3 regions of the Shewanella vaxholmensis genome follow, and region 3 is predicted to be linked to each of the others. Evidence: predicted binding sites of a transcription regulator. Region 3 holds the regulator's gene; each other region holds the start of a gene.
The links. Region 3 encodes MetJ, which represses methionine synthesis genes. Its sites were predicted from a motif close to TAGACGTCTAGACGTCTA; they were not measured.
Positions count from the first base shown of each region.

Region 1: a site for MetJ is predicted at 2,060-2,077, ahead of metH (methionine synthase). Genes of this name have one in related genera too.
Region 2: a site for MetJ is predicted at 2,524-2,541, ahead of msrA (peptide-methionine (S)-S-oxide reductase MsrA). Genes of this name have one in related genera too.

Region 1 covers NZ_JAUOEV010000002.1:121,925-128,893, reverse strand. Annotated here, with positions in the region: gene metH (methionine synthase) at 1-1,833, opposite strand, end outside; gene Q4Q46_RS02670 (histidine phosphatase family protein) at 2,288-3,013, shown strand; cobalamin riboswitch at 3,218-3,383, shown strand; gene Q4Q46_RS02665 (ABC transporter ATP-binding protein) at 3,484-4,377, shown strand; gene Q4Q46_RS02660 (FecCD family ABC transporter permease) at 4,346-5,503, shown strand; gene cobT (nicotinate-nucleotide--dimethylbenzimidazole phosphoribosyltransferase) at 5,669-6,751, shown strand; gene Q4Q46_RS02650 (adenosylcobinamide-GDP ribazoletransferase) at 6,858-6,969, shown strand, end outside.
Region 2 covers NZ_JAUOEV010000009.1:67,512-74,480, reverse strand. Annotated here, with positions in the region: gene seqA (replication initiation negative regulator SeqA) at 1-203, shown strand, start outside; gene pgm (phosphoglucomutase (alpha-D-glucose-1,6-bisphosphate-dependent)) at 266-1,918, shown strand; gene msrA (peptide-methionine (S)-S-oxide reductase MsrA) at 2,032-2,511, opposite strand; gene astE (succinylglutamate desuccinylase) at 2,854-3,888, shown strand; gene Q4Q46_RS09965 (thiamine pyrophosphate-dependent dehydrogenase E1 component subunit alpha) at 4,051-5,229, shown strand; gene Q4Q46_RS09960 (alpha-ketoacid dehydrogenase subunit beta) at 5,233-6,210, shown strand; gene Q4Q46_RS09955 (dihydrolipoyllysine-residue acetyltransferase) at 6,220-6,969, shown strand, end outside.
Region 3 covers NZ_JAUOEV010000010.1:148,872-155,840, forward strand. Annotated here, with positions in the region: gene Q4Q46_RS11025 (bifunctional aspartate kinase/homoserine dehydrogenase II) at 110-2,503, opposite strand; gene metB (cystathionine gamma-synthase) at 2,515-3,678, opposite strand; gene metJ (met regulon transcriptional regulator MetJ) at 3,891-4,205, shown strand; gene Q4Q46_RS11040 (sulfite exporter TauE/SafE family protein) at 4,287-5,030, shown strand; gene nrfD (NrfD/PsrC family molybdoenzyme membrane anchor subunit) at 5,136-6,083, opposite strand; gene Q4Q46_RS11050 (4Fe-4S dicluster domain-containing protein) at 6,086-6,652, opposite strand; gene phsA (thiosulfate reductase PhsA) at 6,665-6,969, opposite strand, start outside.

The sequences.
Region 1 (6,969 bases), on a different contig from region 3:
ACCCGCGTTGACTATGCCCATATCCATGCCGACTTTGATGGCGTGGTACAGGAATACCGCGTGAATCGCCTCGCGCACTGGGTTGTTACCGCGAAACGAGAACGACACGTTCGACACGCCGCCCGAAATCATTGCATGGGGCAGGGTGGCTTTAATCGCTTTGATGGCATCAATAAAATCGACTGCATAGTTGTCGTGTTCATCGATACCTGTGGCGATGGCAAAAATGTTCGGGTCGAAGATGATGTCTTCTGGCGGAAAGCCGACCTTATCAACCAGCACCCGATAAGCGCGGGTACAGATTTCGATTTTACGCGCCTTAGTGTCGGCCTGACCTTGCTCGTCGAATGCCATGATAATGGCCGCCGCGCCGTAGCGTTTCACCAGTGTTGCTTGCTCGATAAACTTGGCTTCGCCTTCTTTGAGGGAAATAGAGTTAACTATGCCCTTGCCTTGAATACATTTGAGGCCAGCTTCGATGACTTCCCACTTAGAGGAGTCGATCATAATTGGCACGCGGCTGATGTCGGGCTCAGAGGCAATCAAGTTTAAAAACTTGTGCATGATCTCGGCGCCATCGAGCATGCCTTCGTCCATGTTGATGTCGATGATCTGCGCGCCGCTTTCGACCTGCTCGCGGGCGACATCGAGCGCTTGCTCAAACTTGCCTTCTTTGATCAGCTTTAAAAACTTGGCCGAGCCTGTGACGTTGGTGCGCTCACCCACGTTAACGAACAGTGTATTGGCATCGATAGTCAGTGGTTCCAAACCTGCCAAGCGGCAAGCTACCGGAATGTCTGGCAAAATACGCGGGTCGTGACGGCTCACCGCTTCGCGGATCACGCGGATATGTTCAGGGGTACTACCACAGCAACCGCCGATAATATTGAGCATGCCTTCGCGCGCCCAATCTTCGATCACGTTTGCCATGTCTTCTGGGGTTTCATCGTAACCGCCAAACTCGTTCGGCAGGCCAGCATTCGGATGCGCCGATACATAACACTCACTGATGCGGGATAATTCTTCGACGTACGGGCGCAGCTCTTTTGGTCCGAGTGCACAGTTAAGACCGATAGATAATGGCTTGATATGGCGCAGGGAATTATAAAAGGCTTCGGTGGTTTGACCCGTAAGGGTACGGCCTGAGGCATCGGTAATAGTGCCCGAGATCATGATAGGTAAGCGGTCACTCGAATGCTGACCAAATAAGTCATCAAACACCGATTCAATTGCAAACAGTGCGGCCTTGGCGTTTAAGGTATCGAATATGGTCTCGACCATAATGATATCCGCGCCGCCTTCAATCAGCGCCTTAGTGGATTCTTTGTAAGCAGTCACTAACTCATCGAAGCTGACGTTGCGATAGCCTGGATCGTTCACATCAGGGCTAATTGAACACGTACGGTTAGTGGGGCCTAACACACCGGCGACGTAGCGTGGAATGCCTGTGGCCGCAAACACTTCATCACAGGCTTCACGGGCGAGGCGGGCGCCGGCTAAGTTAATTTCGGCGGACAGCGACTGCATATCGTAGTCGGCCATGGCGATAGTAGTAGCATTAAAGGTGTTGGTTTCAATGATGTCGGCACCGGCGTTTAAGTAGTCGGTGTGAATTTGTTTGATGATGTGGGGTTGCGACAACACCAATAAATCGTTGTTACCTTTGACGTCCGTGTGCCAATCTTTAAAGCGTTCGCCGCGATAGTCCTCTTCTTCCAGTTTGTAGCCTTGGATCATAGTGCCCATGGCACCGTCTAAGATCAGAATGCGCTCAGCAAGCTGTTTACGAATGTCTGCCAATATCTGGCCGGCTTTGGTAGAGGGTATCGTCATAAATAATTACCTTAAATACAGCTAAGTTAAGTCCAAGCATCGACCCTTGTTATGCTAAGTGCAGGGTAAAGCGTGTTGTGCAGTCCAGATATCGGCTCTCGTTATCGACCCTAGTTAGTGATCTAAATTAGCTAACTTAGTTATGCTAAGTGCATTCCATTCTGATCGGTCGACATGTTGACTACTCGTTTTAGTTATTTATCGTTAGAGTTTATTTTTGGACATTTAAACGTATAGACGTCCATAATACGCGACTTATGATTGTCAGGGCAAGGTCAAAATTGACTGACGACAATTGAGTCCTATCAGCACTTTTCACCCAGTTTAACGGATCTTTTTTTAGGGCTAGTTGTTAGGCTATTTGCAGGGCTAGGGCGTAATTGAGTATATAGGACGACGGGTCTAATGTGGGTTTTCAACAAAATTTGCCATGAGTGATAGACATAGGAATACGATGAAACAAGTTCGATTGTTATTGTTACGCCACGGCGAGTGTGAAGGCGGCGCCATTTTACGCGGCCGTGTGGATGTGCCTTTAAGCGAAAAGGGCTGGCAGCAAATGTCGGCTGCTGTTGAGGCGCAGGCAAGTACCTGCAGCGCGATTTATAGTTCGACTTCACGCCGCTGCGGCGAATTTGCCCAAGCCTTTGCCGCCGAGCTGCATTCGACGGCGGTGCTGGTATCTGAGTCAAGGCCATTGCAGGCGCAGTTTTTGTCGGGTTTACAGGAAATCGACTTTGGCGATTGGGACGGTCGTCGGCTCGATGAGCTTTATCAGCAAGAGGGCGAACGCTTAGCGGCCTATTGGCAAAACCCTTGGCAAACACCGCCGCCCAATGGGGAAACTATGGCAAGCTTCGAGTCGCGGGTGAATGGCGCCATTGACCAGATACTCGCCGCCGAGTTTGAACGATTGACCGTCGACTCACATAACGCCGAGCTGGCTGTGGGAGCGGGTGTGAGCTTGAGTGCGGGCGAACTGGCTGCCAAAGTATGGGTCGTGACCCACGGCGGAGTGATCCGTCACTTAATGGCGCGCGCCCTTGGGGTTGAGCGGGCGGTGGGCTTTTACAGTCAACTCGATTTACCCGTGGCGGCCGTGGTGAGCATTAATGTGCTGCAAGATGAACACGGCGTTTGTTACTGGCGTTTAGATTGGCCGAGCGGGCGCTGCGAGTGATCCGCGTAGCCCTAAGGTGAAGATTTTTCTTATCTTACCAGCGTGATTGTCGATTGCCTATTAAGGTAAATATAGGATAATGCTTTTTCCTGACGTCCCCTGACGCACGCGGCCTTGCAAGGCTGGTGGCAGTGTACCGGATGACGTCACAGAAATAGGTGTTGGGAGTTTTTAGTCGTGCGAGGGTGTTCTGTGGCAACTATTGCCGAGGCACGCTGCAAAGGCTTGAAATCAATCTCAGCATAATAGGGAATCGGGGAGCTGCTCGTCAGTCAGCCCGAACTGTGCCCGCAACTGTGAGTGACTTTTTATATTGTTTTCAATACAAAAAGTGACGAGTCAGGAGACCTGCCTATTTCTGTTATCGCTGCGTGCAGCCTTAGTTCTCGAGCGGGTGACTCGAGGGAGCCGATGACAATGTGCACAACCTTTTTTAATTCAGGTTTGGACTCGCTAGGAGCACCGCGTTGGTGAAACTCTCTGCCATCCAAACGAGCCATGCTTTGAATGACAGCGACACTCGCCCATCAGCGAGCCAGACGGTCGCGCTCGATGTCAGCCAGTTAAGCTGGTGTATCGATGGCAAAACCATTCTTTCCAATATTAACTTTGCGCTGCCAACGGGGCAGATGCTGGGTTTGATTGGCCCTAACGGTGCGGGTAAGTCTAGCTTGCTACGCTGTTTGTATCGCTTTGTTCGCCCGACTCAGGGCAAAATTACCCTGTTTGATCAAGATATTGAGCGTTTATCGCCCAAGGCGTTTGCCTGCCGCGTCGCTGTAGTGCAGCAAGACACGCCGCACTATTTTGATTTAACCACAGAGCAATTGGTCAGCATGGGCTTAACACCGCATAAGGGCATGTTCGATACCAATTCGAGCTGTGATGGCGAGCGCATTGCCAAAGCCTTAGAGAAAGTCGGCCTCAGTCATAAAATGCATCAACAGTACGAGCACTTATCCGGCGGTGAAAAGCAGCGTGCCTTGATCGCCCGCGCCATAGTGCAGCAGCCGCAACTGCTGATCCTCGACGAGCCAACCAACCACCTCGATGTGCGTTATCAAATCCAAATCCTCGAATTAGTGCGTAGCCTTGGCATCAGCGTGATTGCCTCTATTCACGATCTTAATTTAGCCAGCGCTCTGTGCGACAGTTTGTTGTTGATCCATAACGGTGAAGTTAGCGCTATGGGCACACCAACCGAGGTATTAACCGAGGCGCGAATTGGCGATGTGTTCGGCGTGTGCGCTCAGGTATCGCCCCATCCACAACATAAAAAGCCCTTAATCAGCTATTTTTATGGCTACCATGATTCGACGCACAGCATGGCTGATGCTTTGGCTGAGCGAGGCGAGGGCGGATGATTCAGGGAGTAAACAGCATTTCATCTCACATTTGGGGCGTATCGTGACACCTTTGACGAGACAACAACTGATGCTGGTCGCATTAGGCATAATCACTTTGATAACCCCCATTGCCGCCACGAGTTTTGGCGCGGCGAACATCAGTTTTATGGATGTTATCCAAGTGTTTATCAATAAAATGGCCAACCTCACTCAGGCCAATGGCATGACGGAGCGCATCGTGATGGAGCTCAGACTGCCGCGCATTTTACTGGCCTTTGTGGCGGGTGCGGGCTTGTCCTTGGCGGGTAGTGTGTTGCAAACCGTGACCCGCAATCCGCTGGCTGACCCTTATTTGTTTGGCATTAGCTCAGGCGCGTCCTTTGGCGCTGTGGTGATGTTGACGTTATTCACGGGCTCTGGATTTTTTGAGAATGCGGGTATGGCGGCGAACTCGGGGATTTTTAGTGGTTCGGGCGCCTTGTCGGGTTTGCTTTGGTTTAGCTTGCCCTTCGGCGCTTTTATTGGCGCCAGTTTGTCGGTACTGATAGTGCTGGCCTTGTCTGGCCTTGGGCTCAATAGCCAAGTGGAGCGCATGTTGCTCTCAGGCGTGGCGACCTCCTTTATGTTCGGCGCGCTAACGAGTCTGCTGCTGTATTTCGCCAGTCCGCAGGCGACGGCTTCTGTGTTGTTTTGGAGTTTAGGCAGTTTCGCCAAGGCCAGTTGGTCCTTATTAGTGCTACCGACACTGGTGATTGGCGCGAGTTTGTTCATTATTTTAGGCATGAAACGGCAGATCATGGCGTTGCAGGCGGGGGATGAAACGGCGCATACCTTAGGGGTGAATGTGCCTAAGTTGCGACTCAATATGCTGCTGCTCTGCTCCTTGATTACCGCGATTTTAGTCGCTACCTGCGGCGGTATTGGGTTTGTCGGTTTGATGATCCCCCACACAGTGCGCATGCTGTTTCCCGGTCGTCAGCCGATTCTATTAACGGCGCTGGTGGGCGGATTATTTATGGTGTGGATTGATGTGCTGGCGCGCTGTTTGTTGGGCAATCAAGAGTTGCCCGTGGGCATTATCACGGCGGCCATAGGTAGCATGTTCTTTTTGCTGATTTTGCGTAAACGTAGAGTTATGGCGTAAACACTTAGTCAGAACGTAATCCTAGAGTCATCTAGCAAGCGCAGACTGGCGAGATAATCAGCATTTCTGTTGATATCTGCCCCGCGATTGGAAATGCAAAATTGGACATGTTAGTCATAGACGCAGGATGCGTTGTGGTTATTTAAGATAATAAGTGGAGTGTGGATGTCTCAGTCAGCCGTGTCTTTTCAAATCAGCCCAGTGAGCAAAGCGCAGGATCCATTGATCCAGCAGAAAATAGATCTTAAGACTAAGCCGCCCGGCGCCTTAGGTCAGCTCGAATCCTTAGCCTTACAGATTGCCCGCGTGCAAGCGACTGATTTGCAACAAACGGATCAGCCACAAAATACTGTGCTGAAAATCGTTCATCCGACCATGTTAGTGTTTGCGGGTGACCATGGTATTGCCGCTGAAGGCGTGTCAATTGCCCCTAGCGAAGTTACGCGCCAAATGGTGCAAAACTTTGCCCATGGCGGCGCGGCGATTAACGTTTTTTGTCGGCAGGTGGGCTTTAAGCTCGAAGTGATCGATTGCGGCATTTTAACGCCAGTCGAAGGGGTTGAAGGCATTATCGATCAACGTCTTGGCGCGGGCACAGGGGCGATTCATTTAGAGCCCGCGATGGCGCTGGAAACCGTCGATAAAGGCTTTGCGATGGCGCGCGATTTGATTGAGCGTCACCATCAAGCCGGTTGTAACTTAGTCGCCTTTGGCGAAATGGGGATTGCTAATACCTCGTCTGCTGCGGCTATTATGGCGGCGATCATGCAGCTTGATGTGATTGATTGTGTCGGCCGTGGCACGGGCATTAATAGCGAAACCTTAGAACGTAAACTCATGCTGATTGAACTGGCGTTATTGCTGCATCAAAGTGCCTTAAATGGGCCAAAATCAGTGTTAGCTTGCCTAGGTGGCTTTGAAATTGTGCAGATGACGGGGGCTATGTTAGCGGCTGCCGAGCGCAAAATGCTGGTGGTTGTTGACGGTTTTATCGCTACAGCTGCGGCATTAGTTGCGGTGCAAATCGCCCCCAATGTGCGTGATTATTTGATTTTTGCCCACCAGTCAGACGAGCAAGGCCATCAGCGGATGTTAGAGTTTTTGCAGGCGAAACCTTTATTATCCCTCGGGCTAAGATTAGGCGAAGGTACGGGCGCAGCTTTGGCGTTGCCGCTTATTCAAGCCTCAGTAAATTTTTACAATCAAATGGCGAGTTTTAGTGATGCGGGGATTGAGGCTGTTGTATGATGTGCGCTGCTAAGTCGCTTATTTTACTTATTTAAAATAATAACTTTTTAGCCAACCGTTTTAATCTTAAACCTTGTAGCAAGTGTTAATTCACTAAGGATACTTTATGTCAGAACGCGAAAGCTGGCACAAAGAGATAGATTTGTTTTTAGTTGCCATGGGCTATTTTACCCGCATTCCTATGCCTAAGTGGGTCGAAGTCGATAGCGATAAGTTGA
Region 2 (6,969 bases), on a different contig from region 3:
GGCGCGATCGTTTGTATTTTGCCCGTTCGAAAGAGCAATTGCTGGAAGCGAGTGCATCGGCGAATCCTAAAGAAATCGGTACCAGTGGTTTCTGGGTGACAAGCAACAACAATACCGCCAAGAAACGCACCATTTTATCTGAAGTCTTAGTGCAATTTGGCTGTGATGCAACGGTTGCTGCGGGCATTGCCGAGCGCGTTTAATCCGCGATCGAGCTAAGTTTAATCATTGTTTTTAATTGTAATTGAGTGCAGGAGAGCCATAGGTGGCAATACATCAAAGGGCAGGACAAATCGCTAATCAGACGGATCTGGTCAATATTCCAAAACTGATGAGCCATTATTACAGCATCACGCCAAATATGGATGACGTACAACAACGCGTCACCTTTGGCACTTCTGGGCACAGAGGCTGCGCCTTTAATGGCAGTTTTAACCAACAACACATTTGGGCGATTACCCAAGCTGTGGTGGATTATCGCCAATCGGTGAATATCAATGGGCCGTTGATCCTCGGTATTGACACCCATGCGTTATCCTACGCCGCTTATTTATCGGCCATTGAAGTGCTGGCGGCAAATAAAGTCACAGTGCACATCCAGCAGAATGATGGTTTCACGCCAACGCCTGTGGTGTCCCATGGGGTGATTTGCGCCAATCGCGAAGCAAATATCACAGGTGCGGCACTGTCCGATGGTTTGATTATCACGCCTTCCCACAATCCGCCTCAAGATGGCGGGATCAAATACAATCCACCCCATGGTGGACCGGCCGAAGGTAATATCACGGCTTGGATTGAGTCGCGTGCCAATGATTACTTACGCCAAGCGTTAGCTGGCGTGCAAAAATTAGCGTATGCCGAAGCGCTGGCCTCAGGCTATGTCAACGCCATTGATTTGGTAACGCCCTATGTGGCTGATTTAGAAAATGTTATCGATATGCGGGCGATTGCCAACGCTAAGCTGCGTATCGGTGTTGACCCGCTCGGTGGTTCAGGGATTTTCTACTGGGCACCGATTGCCGCGCGTTATGGGCTCGATATCACCTTAGTCAATGATAAAGTTGACCCAAGCTTTAGCTTTATGCCGCTGGATAAAGACGGCAAAATCCGCATGGATTGCTCGTCTCCCTATGCGATGGCAGGGTTACTCGCCCATAAAGAATCCTTTGATTTATGCCTTGGCAATGATCCTGACTATGACCGCCACGGCATTGTCTGCCCTGGTACAGGCTTGATGGACCCTAATCACTACCTTGCGGTCGCTATCGATTATTTACTGACGCACAGACCGGATTGGAGCGATAGCTTAGCCATAGGTAAAACCTTAGTATCGAGTGCGCTTATCGATAAAATCTGTGCTTTCCATGGCAAAAAGTTACTCGAAGTGCCTGTGGGTTTTAAGTGGTTTGTTGATGGTTTAGCCGAAGCCACCATCGCCTTTGGCGGTGAAGAGAGCGCTGGCGCGGCGTTTTTGCGCCGTGATGGCACTACGTGGTGTACAGATAAAGACGGCTTTATTCTAGGGTTACTTGCCGCAGAAATTCTTGCGGTGACAGGTAAAACTCCAGGTCAACGCCATCAAGAGCTAGTAAAACAATTTGGCCAAAGCTTTTACAAGCGTATCGATAGCCCAATCAGTCTTGAAAACAAGGCCAAATTTGCGTTATTAAATGCTGAAACCTTAAATGCCACAGTGCTTGCGGGTGAGGCAATCGAAAACGTGTTAACCCATGCACCGGGCAATAATGCGGCCATTGGTGGCATTAAAGTGACTACGGCGAATGGTTGGTTTGCGGCGCGTCCATCGGGCACGGAAGCGTTATTTAAAATCTACGGCGAGAGTTTTATCAGTGAGCAGCATTTAGCTGAAATTATCAAAGATGCGCAGGCATTAATTGATAAGGCGCTGAACGCTTAATGCAGCAGTAGGTTTATAAAGTATAAAAAAACAAACGCACTCAGATCTGAGTGCGTTTTTGTTTGTGTCTAATGTCAGTTATGAGTATTAAACTCATGCTGATTTGACTGTATTTAGTACTCAATATGACAACTCGGTAAGTTATTCTTATCAATGTAATTTTGGTGATATTCCTCTGCCACATGGAACTGTTGCAATGGCACTATTTCAGTCACGATATGGCGTAATCCCCAACGACCTGATCGGGCAAAAGCTAATTTTGAGGCTTCTGCTGCGGCTTTTTGTTCACTGTCATGGAAGAAAATCGTGCTGCGATATTGAGTGCCTATATCTCCACCTTGCATGTTCAGGCTGGTTGGATTGTGGTTTTTCCAAAATACCTCGAGCAAGTCTTCATAACTGACCAGGGCAGAGTCAAACTCCACTTGTACCACTTCGGCGTGGCCCGTTTTGCCTTTTTTGACTTCTTCATAGGTGGTCGCGCTATTATTGCCGCCCATGTAACCGCAGGTGGCATTCGAAACGCCATTCACTTGTCTAAAAAAATACTCTACGCCCCAGAAACAGCCGGCACCAAAGGTTGCTAACGCCATAATTAAATCCAATAGAAGTCTAGATGGCTAAGGATTGTGATAAAACTCGCGCGCAAAAGCAAGCCTCTAGCAGGAATATTTATGCTGGACGATTTTTCGATAAGATGATGGGAAATTTACACTCAGCATAGCAAAGCGCCGCGTTGATCTTATTCCGTTCAAAACTGGGTCCTATGGCGATAAATGTCTGAGAACAGCATTAAAAACATGTGTTAGTATTGAAGCCGCTTTTTAAGGTGCGAGTCAGCCTAACCGCGGTGAGATGAATGCTTGAGTGGTTATGGCTATCTGCACTGATGCTATTGCGCCGTTACTGTTACACACCATTATAAGGAGAATTCTGTGTTACAAGCTCTGTTAGATTCAAAGGATTTTTTAGCGCTCACCTTAGCCCATCCTGAACAGTTCGATGGCGAGTTTTCATTTAGCTTAGGCGACCATACCCAAGTTGAAGTGTGGGATACCGGCGTTATCGTTTTTGAGCCCGCCCAGAATGAAGGAAAAGATGTTGTCATTTCTTGCGGTGTTCACGGTAACGAGACCGCGCCCATTGAACTCTGCAATGGTTTAATTAAGCAGCTTTTACAGCAAAAGATCATTGCAAAGCAGCGCACTTTATTCCTGATTGGTAATCCATTAGCGATTAATAACGGCACGCGGATTATCGATGAGAACATGAATCGTCTCTTTAGTGGTGAGCATTCCAATCCTCCGGGATTAGTCAATCCTGAGCGAGTGCGCGCCAAAAAACTCGAAGCCTATGTCGATCGTTTTTATACCGCGGTTGCCGATGGTCGTCAGCGCATTCATTATGATCTGCACACGGCGATGCGCGCCTCGAAGCATGAAAAGTTCGCTATTTATCCCTATCGTCCCGGGCATGCCTTTAGTGGCGAGCAAATCATGTTTTTAGCCGCAAGCGGTGTCGATACGGTTCTTTTTCACCACGAACCGACCACGACCTTTAGCTATTTTTCCTCCGAACGCTACGGCGCCGATGCCTTTACCATTGAGCTTGGCAAAGTGTTTCCCATGGGGCAGAACGACATGACGCGTTTTATCGCCACCCATGAAATGTTTATGCGCTTGATCACCGCTAAGCCGTTGGAGCTAGATGCATTTGATGCCGATAAGGTTAACTTGTACCAAGTGTGCCGGGTCATCAATAAACATTTCGATGATTTTGAATTTACCTTCGCAACCGATGTCGAAAACTTCAGATCTTTCCCGAAGGGCTTTGTTTTAGCGCGGGAAGGTGGGCAAGAAATTAAAGTGGAACATGAGTTTGAGTCTGTCGTGTTCCCTAATGCCAAAGTGCCTATTGGCAATCGCACTGTGATTTGCCTGATCCCTGCGGTGAATGCGGATGTGCGTTAGGCTTGTAAAGCAATATATACATGCGAGGCAGGGATAACTTGTGGTTTGAGCTATGCCAATGGTTGATAGGTAGTTTACGTTAACGTAATGTTCGTCGGGCATATTCGTATAAACAGACGCATCAAAACGCTTTGGTGCGTAATGAGATAACAAGAGCACAATATGAGCAAAGCAACACTCAACACTGATACAGTGCACCGTGTCGGCTTCTTGGATAAGGCATCGCTACACATTCCTATCCTTCGAATTCTACAAGCCGACGGCACCACTTATGAAACCGCGGTTTTGCCTGTGATAGATGAAACCTTAGCCACTAAAATTTACGATACCTGTGTATTCACTCGGGTACTTGATGAACGTATGCTTGGCGCCCAGCGTCAAGGACGCATCAGCTTCTACATGACCTGTACGGGTGAAGAAGCGGCGATTGTCGGCAGTGTGGCCGCACTCGATCAAGAAGATGTTATCCTCGCGCAATATCGTGAGCATGCGGCGCTGCGTTATCGCGGCTTTACCACTGAACAGTTTATGAATCAGATGTTCAGTAACGAGAAGGATCTCGGTAAAGGTCGCCAAATGCCAATCCATTACGGCAGTGCGGCATTGCATTATCAAACGATTTCTTCACCCCTTGCGACACAAATCCCGCAGGCGACGGGTGTGGGCTACAGCTTAAAAATGCAAGGTAAGCGCAAAGTCGCGGTTTGTTATTTTGGCGAAGGCGCTGCATCGGAAGGGGATTTTCATGCTGGCCTAAACATGGCCGCGGTACTGAAATGCCCAGTGATTTTCTTCTGCCGTAACAATGGCTACGCCATTTCAACCCCAACCGAAGAGCAGTTTGCCGGTAACGGTATTGCGAGTCGCGGTGTGGGTTATGGCATGCACACTATTCGTGTTGACGGCAATGACATGCTGGCCGTGTTAGCCGCAACGCAGCAAGCTCGCGCCTATGCGATTGAGCATAATGCGCCTGTGCTGATTGAAGCCATGACTTACCGTCTCGGCGCGCATTCATCATCAGACGATCCATCTGGTTATCGCTCGAAAGATGAAGAAGCCAAGTGGCAGCAACACGATCCGGTTAAACGCTTCAAATTATGGCTTATCAACAAAGGTTGGTTAGCTGAAGCGGATGATGTGAAACTGAATGAGAAATATCGTGAAGAAGTATTGGCTGCGGTAAAAGTGGCTGAAAAAATTCCTGTGCCTATGCTGGATGAAATTATTGAAGATGTGTACGACAAGCCTACGCCAGTGCTGAGAAAGCAACTCGCCGATCTTAAAGAACATATCAAGAAATATCCGCAAGCCTATCCAAAAAGTGCAGGGAGACTATAAGCCGTGGCTGAAATGAATATGTTACAGGCCGTCAATGAGGCCTTGTCGATCGCCATGCAAGCCGATGAGCGCATGGTGGTTTTTGGTGAAGATGTGGGTCACTTTGGTGGGGTATTTCGCGCCACTTCCGGTCTTCAAGAGAAATTCGGTCGCGATCGCTGCTTTAATACCCCGCTGACAGAGCAAGGTATTGCCGGTTTTGCCAATGGTCTAGCCTCAAATGGCATGACTGCTGTGGCTGAAATCCAATTCGCCGATTATATCTTTCCGGCGTTCGATCAAATCGTCAACGAGTCTGCCAAGTTCCGTTACCGCAGCGGTAATGAGTTCGATGTCGGTGGATTAGTGTTCCGTACGCCCTATGGCGGCGGCATCGCTGGCGGCCATTATCACTCACAATCACCCGAAGCTTATTTTACCCAGACACCGGGATTAAAAGTGGTGGTGCCACGTAACCCCGAGCAAGCAAAAGGCCTGTTGTTAGCGTCAATTCGTGACAAAAACCCAGTGATCTTCTTTGAACCTAAGCGTTTATATCGCGCATCGGTTGGCGAAGTGCCAGCGGGCGATTATGAAATTGAACTGGGCAAGGCTGAAGTGGTTCGCGAAGGTAAAGACATCACCTTAGTGGCGTGGGGCGCGCAAATGGAAATCCTTGAAAAAGCCGCCGATATGGCCGCTAAAGAAGGGATCTCCTGCGAAATTATTGATTTACGCACCTTGTCACCCTGGGATATCGATACTGTTGCTGATTCAGTCAAAAAGACTGGACGTCTACTGGTCAATCATGAAGCGCCATTAACGGGTGGTTTTGCCGGTGAAATTGCCGCGACGATTCAGCAAGAATGCTTCTTGTATCTAGAGTCGCCCATCAGCCGCGTTTGTGGTTTAGATACCCCGTACCCACTCATTCATGAAAAAGAATACATGCCAGATGCATTCAAAACGTTTGAAGCCATCAAAGCATCAGTGACCTTCTAGGAGTCCGGTATGATTAAAGATTTTATTTTGCCGGATATTGGCGAAGGTGTTGTGGAGTGTGAGTTGGTTGAATGGCTGGTCAAAGAAGGCGACACAGTCGTTGAAGATCAGCCGATTGCCGATGTCATGACAGACAAAGCCTTAGTGCAAATCCCTGCACCTTTTGCGGGCGTGGTCACTAAGTTGTATTACGCCAAGGGTGATATTGCGAAAGTGCATGCGCCGCTCTATGCCGTAAAAATTGAAGGTGCCGTTGAAATTTCAGGTGAAGCTGTTGTGGCTGAACCTGCTGCGACGACTGCAAAAGTGACTGAGCCTGTGGCGGCAACAACTGCCAATACGTCATCCAGTTCATCCGTCAGCATTGAAGAATTCTTACTACCGGATATCGGCGAAGGCATTGTTGAATGTGAACTCGTTGAATGGTTAGTGAGCGAAGGTGATTGGGTTGAGGAAGATCAACCGATTGCCGACGTGATGACAGATAAAGCGCTGGTGCAAATTCCTGCCATTAAAGCGGGTAAAATTGCCAAACTGCATTATCGCAAAGGTCAGCTGGCCAAAGTGCATGCGCCTTTATTTGCCATTGAAGTTAAGCATATGGCTTCTGCACCTGCGGCGACAACAAACACTGATACTGTGGCGAATGCGGCACCGGCAGCGCAGATTGTGAGTGCAGAGCCTGCTCGTCAAGGTAAAGCCTTAGCCAGCCCTGCGGTTCGCCGGATGGCGCGGTCGTTAGATATCGATTTGAGCCAA
Region 3 (6,969 bases):
CAAGCCAAAAAATACCCATAAACCGCATTTAATCTCGGTTAATTCGATAGATTTATTCTAGCCAATAAAAAAGGACTCGAATGAGTCCTTTAAGCTGCTGAATTTCAGTCTACTCTTGTAAGAGATCGCGACAGATCTGCGTTAGATCCGACTGCACCGCCGCCGCTGTCACTTCGCGTCCGGCGCCCGGTCCACGGATGATCAACGGATTGCCTTGATAGAAGACGCTGCGGATCACAAACACGTTATCCCCTGGAGTCAAATTAGCGTAGGGATGATGGGCATCAATCCATTGCAAACCGACTTCGGCTTTAAGCTCTGGGCCGCTGTTATCTAAGGATGCCACGTATCTGAGCACCTTATTTTGCTCCGCCGCCGCACCGTATTGTTGCAGCAGATCGGCATCTAACTCGGCAATGCGGGCAAGAAATTGATCTAAGGGAATATCGGCCAAATCGGCTGGCACTAATGAGCGTAATTCAATATCTTCAAGCTCGATTTCAAGACCAATTTCACGGGCCAAAATGAGCAATTTACGCTGCATATCACGACCGGACAGATCGTCGCGGGGATCGGGTTCAGTGATACCTAAGCCTCTGGCTTCAATCACTAATTCAGAGAAAGGCTTGCTGGTATCGTATTTCTCAAATAACCAACACAAGGTGCCAGAGAAAATCCCGCCCACGGCTTCAACGCTATCACCGCTGTTACGCAGATCATTTAACGCATGTTGGATTGGCAAACCTGCGCCGCAACTGGCGTTATAGCGCCAAAATAAACGACGATTACCCAGTTGCTGTTTTAACTCACGGTAGAAAGGCAGTGGACCCGAGCCTGCGAGTTTATTCGCGCTCACCACATGGATGCCACGCTCGAACAGCTCTGGATATTGCAGCGTCAAACTGGCGCTAGCACTGATATCTAAGGCCACCAGCTCATCGCAGTTAACCCGTTCTAATTGCTCGAACAAGTGCTCGTACTGCCAAGGCGTAGCCTCGGTATTAAACTCAGTCTGCCACGCGGCAAGATTAATGCCTGTGGATTTAATCAAGGCTTTACTCGAACTGACTAAGCCGACTAACTCAACGCTAGCTTCAAGTTCATGATCCAGTGATGGCGACACCGACTTAAACAAATCGACCCAGGCCTCACCTATGTTGCCCACACCGAGTAGCAAGACACCAATGCGTTTACGCGGCCCAGCGCAGCGGCGGTGTACCTTTTGCGTCAACAGATTCACCTGCGACTGAGGCACCAGCGTCACTAAGCTTAAGTCACCACTAAACAAAGGTTTAGCGTCACGACTTAATAAACGGGCGAAGCTGCGGCGATAATGTTCGGCATCGGCACTCACTAACGCCACTAGGCCGAGATCTGTGTTGATCTGCTGATCGCTGATCCCTAATGCTTCTGCCTCGGCGTCGAGTAATCTTTGTACTTGTTTTTGATTTTCAGCGGTATAGGCAAGCTCAACCCTTTGATGGGCAGACGTCCAATGGGCCAATGGCGTTAAACCCGCGGCGATCAACGAATCTAATAGGCTTGCTAATTCGCCCGTGAGCTTAAAGCCGAACAGCACGACTGCATTGAGGTTCGTCACCACAGGCGCGCTCGCCGACGAACTATGGGGCGCGATTAAAGTAAAGTCGGTGTGGGATGCATAACTTGAGCGCACCGCTAAACTCACTTCGGTATTGAACAAAGGCTGCAAAGTGCGCGAATGCAATACCGGCGAGCCTAAACGCGCTAGGCGGTCGGCTTCGGCAAGTGACATGCTTTTCAGTAATTTAGCATCGTTGATTTTATTAGGATCGGCGTTGAACACCCCTTCTACATCGGTCCAAATGGTCACGCGCTCAATATCGGCAAGGCTGGCAATCAGGCTAGCGCTAAAATCGGAACCATTACGACCGAGTAATAAGGTATCGCCACGCTCGTTAGCGCAGATAAAGCCTGTGATCACTAAGCGTTCATTTGGGTGGGCGGCCAATAGCGCTTGTACTTTAGCGCGGGATTCTTGCACCCGAATTTGCGGCACGGCGGCTTCATCGGCCACTAAAATTGAACAGGCATCCACATGGCTTGCCGCCACGCCAGATTCGCGCAGCAGCGCCGCCATTAAACGTGCCGACCAACGTTCACCAAAGCTCACCACATGGTTAACTTGGTATTCGTTACGTTCGTCGAGGGACAATAAACTGATGAGTTGCGCCTGATCTGTCGCCAAACGCTCGCGCAGATCGCGGGCTTGTTCGTTCGACAATAACTGCTCTACCAACCCTTGTTGGTAGCTGGTCAGCACTTGTAATTCTTCTTGCCACAACTGACCCGCATCACGCAGCGCTAATAATTTATACAGGAAATTCGTGCTCTTACCCGCCGCAGAGACCACCACAAGGTCATCGCTATGACCGTGGGTTAACAGGATATGGGCGACTCGGCGATAACAATCGGCATCCGCTAAACTGGAGCCACCAAATTTATGTAAGTGACAACGTGCCATCTATTATTCCTCTACTGACAAGCCGCAACGGCGGCTAATCCTGCTTGAATATCTGCAACTAAATCGGCGGCATCTTCAATACCCACCGATAGACGCAATAGGGTGTCTTTAATGCCTGCCTCAAAACGCGCCTGCGGCTCCATGGCTCTGTGGGTCATAGTTGCGGGCACGGCCACCAAACTTTCAACGCCACCTAAACTTTCCGCCACGCTAAATAAGCTGAGTGCACCTAAAAAGGCCACCACTTCGGCCTCGCCGCCTTTGAGCTCAAAACTCAGCATAGCGCCAAAGCCTTGTTGTTGCTTGGCTGCAATCGCATGACCTGGGTGATCCGCAAGACCGGGGTAATAAACTTTGCTCACCACAGGGCTTTGCGTTAATACCTCAACAATGCGCTGGGCATTGGCTTGATGTTCACGAATTCGCACCGCTAAGGTGCGTAGGCCGCGCAGGGTTAAGTAACTATCAAAAGCCGATCCCGTTAAGCCTAACGTGTTCGACCACCAATGTAAGCTTTCGCCAATTTGTGCATCTTTGGCAACCACTGCGCCGCCAACCACATCGCTGTGACCATTGATGTATTTAGTGGTGGAGTGGATAACGATATCCGCGCCTAACAATAGGGGTTGTTGCAATATCGGCGATAAAAAAGTGTTATCGACCACCACCAGCGCGCCGACCCCATGGCTCGCCTTAGCAATAGCTTCGATATCCACCACACGCAATAACGGGTTCGATGGGGTTTCGAGCCACACCATCTTAGGATTCTGCGCAATGGCGGCGGCTAACGCTTGGCTGTCGGTTTGGTCGACCACAATGAGCTTAAACTGGCCTTTCTTCGCCAAGTTGGTAAATAAACGGTAGGAACCACCATAGCAATCATGGGGCACAACTAATAGGTCATCGGGGCCGAGTAAAGTAGTCACTAAGGTGATGGCCGCCATGCCAGTGCACGTCACTATGCCAGTGGCGCCTTTTTCTAATTGCGCTAATGCTTCGCCTAAAATGCAGCGCGTTGGGTTGCCTGAACGACTGTAATCGAATTCGCGGGGATTTTTATGACCATCGAAGGCGTAATTAGTCGACAAATAAATCGGTGGCACAACTGCGCCATATTGAGTATCGCTTTCGATACCCTGACGCACTGCCAGTGTGGCTAATTGACGCTCTGCCATGGGTGGACTCCTAAATTCGGTAGACTGATAGAGATGTCTGGACGTCTAAATGTACCTAAGCACAACGCCATCGTCAATAGGCGTTAAGACGTTTAGACGTCTAAACATAAAGAAATCTGTTTGCAATCACAAAGAAATAGTAGCAATAATTTGACTGTTGTTTGTAAGGGTTTAAAATCTGCCCCGAATTTAGCGTTATAACAGGTGAGTCAATGACTGAATGGAATGGGGAATACATCAGCCCCTATGCTGAACATGGCAAGAAGAATGAACAAGTAAAGAAAATTACTGTGTCTATTCCGCTCAAAGTGCTAAAAGTCCTCACGGATGAACGTACGCGTCGTCAGGTCAATAATTTGCGTCACGCCACCAACAGCGAGCTGTTGTGTGAGGCATTTTTGCACGCCTACACTGGCCAGCCATTGCCTAACGATGAAGATCTGTCAAAAGACAGCCCAGACAGTATTCCCGCCGAAGCCAAGTTGCTGATGGACGAGATGGGGATCGAGTGGGAAGATATGGAATAGCGACTCGTCGCTTTCAAAGTCATATCACAGTGCTCATCAATAGGGATCGTTAACGATCCCTTTTTGTTTATATGGAATCCTATGTTTTCTCTAATAGATCCACAGACACTCGCCTTAGCCTCGCTGGTCGTGTTTCTTGGCGCCTTAACCCAGAGCCTGATTGGATTTGGACTTGCGGTGGTAGCCAGTCCTTTGCTGTATATCGTCGACCCCGATCTCGTGCCCGGTCCCGTTATCGCCATGGGATTTACCATAGCATTACTGACCTTATTCCGTGAACGTGGCCACTTAGAATTCAATGGCTTGCAATATGCACTCTTAGGTCGCGTGCCCGGCGGTTTTATCGGCGCAAGTCTATTACTGTTTGCACCTCAGCCCATACTCGGGTTATCCATCGCCGCCATTGTAGCGGTCGCGGTGATCCTTAGCCTGTATAAATTCAGCCTACCCGTGAATAAGAAAACCCTCTTCGGCGCGGGTGTCGTCTCGGGGATTTTCGGTAATATTGCCGCTATTGGTGGCCCGCCGATGGCGATTCTATTGTCAGGCAAAGACGCTTCGCAGTTTCGCGCCGCCCTGTCGGCCTTCTTCATTTTTAGTTCCACCATAGCTATGGTCATTCTGGCGATCACTGGCTTATTAGAATTGAAGCACCTGTGGCTGTCGTTGATGTTGCTACCTTCAGTGCTTTTAGGGTATTTAGTCGCGGGGCGATTGGTGGGCAGTGTCGATAAAGACAAGACTAAAATAGCGACCTTAGTCCTGTGCAGTATCAGCGCCTTAGTGCTAACGGTGAAGTCGGTTATCGAGTTATTACCCCAATAAGCGTCCTGCTTGTACTGGCAAACCTTCTCAAGATTCAAACAATAAAAAAGCACTGACATTGCCAGTGCTTTTCTTTATCTATCAATATCTAAAGCCAGCTTACACTCAGCTTAAATAGCTTTGCCCTGCGTACACAATAAAGTGTCTTAAGGCGAGTACGCCCGTTAAGCTCGCACAAGCCACCATGATCATCGCGCCCTTAGTGTGGCGAGTCGCGGCGGGTAGCAGCATAAACAGCAATGGAATACCAAAACCTATACCGACAACGCCTATCCAGAACACGCTTGCCCATAACCCAGACGTTAACGATGCTAAGGCCGCAGCCGCCGCGCCGCCCTTGAAGTACAAGGCGCAGAACAACATGAACAGGAACAGAATTTCAATCGCCATCACAGGCAATTCTAAACCGTGCATCTTCACTAAAGTTTTGTCGTGGCTGTCAGTCTTAAACATCAGCAACGCCAGTACCGCATTTGCCGCAGCGCCCGCCGATAAACCCGACACTAAAAACAGCGCAGGCAGTACCGCAGTGTTGAGCATAGGATAGGCATTCATCGCCGAAATTAAGAAGCCAGTGTAAGCCCCTACGCCAATAGCGAGGACAAACAACAATACTTCAATCAGCTTTCGAAATGGCATAAGTAACTTAGCGATAGGTGTTAGGAAACCCAAACCCCATTTTGGTAAATCGTCACGCAATACGAGAATCGCGTAGGCAAAGGCCAAGGGAGAATACGCCAGCAGCGCCAGCACCCCGATTGCCATCACAGACTGGAAGTTATAGTGAATTAAGATCAACCAAAAGTGGAATGGTTTGGTTAAGTCAAACACTAAGCAAGCTAGACCTAAGCTAATTGCTACAGGCCCAATAATGGCTGCCGCCTTAAGAATGCTGCTTTCAGCTCCCGCGCTGAGTTCCTTATTCGCCCAGCGTAAACCAATGCCAATCAATAAACTGCCCGCGGATAACCCCGCCATAAACAGGTAAACGGCGATGACCCAGTGCCAAGTGACAGGATCATATTGCGCCATGTCGCCCCAAGTATTGTTCATAATCAAATCCCCCCTCTTTTGGTAGGAACGCGATATACCCTAGGTTTAGTGCCTAAATGGGTTTTATCTTGGTAAGTAATTTTAGTGTTGAGCATGATGGCCACTTCACTGCGTGGATCATTGGCATCACCAAACACTAAGGCATCGGTTGGACACACAGTCACACACGCTGGCTCTTCGCCCCGCGCTAAACGCGTGTCTTTACAGAAGTTACACTTATCCGCCGCCTTGGTTTCTGGGTTCATAAAGCGCACTTTATAAGGGCACGCTGCCACACAGTACATACAGCCGACACACTTCTCGGTATGGATAGAGATAATGCCATCTTCACCCACATAGGCCGCGCCTGTTGGGCACACTTTAACGCAGGGTGCATCTTCACATTGCTGGCAAGATACCCTGTGATATTTGAAATGCAGATTAGGCATCTCACCAAAGGGGCCTTCCACACGCACTTGCAGACGAGTTACGCCTTCGGGTACGCCATTTTCACTGCGACACGCCACGTTACAGGCTTGGCAGCCGATGCACTTATTCTCGTCGTGCACCATTACATATCGTTTATTCATTTAAGCCTCCGATTAGCGCTTTGCCAGCGTGACGCCCGTGGTGTGCACTGTCATGCCACACACAGGAGCAGTAACGTGCGGTAGTAAGTTACCGCAGTGGATACCTTTGCCCGTTGCTCTGACCAACTCTTTGTTTTTAGAACCAAAGCCCATGTAAGCAAACACAGTATCTTGGCGAATACCCGGCGTGACTAAGGCATGGCCTTCTTCTGTGCCTACACTGCTGGTGAGGCGGATTGGGTCGCCATTGCTGATCCCTAATTTGCCCGCAGTGACGGGGTGAACCCACACAGCGTTATCCGACATCAGGTTAGCGA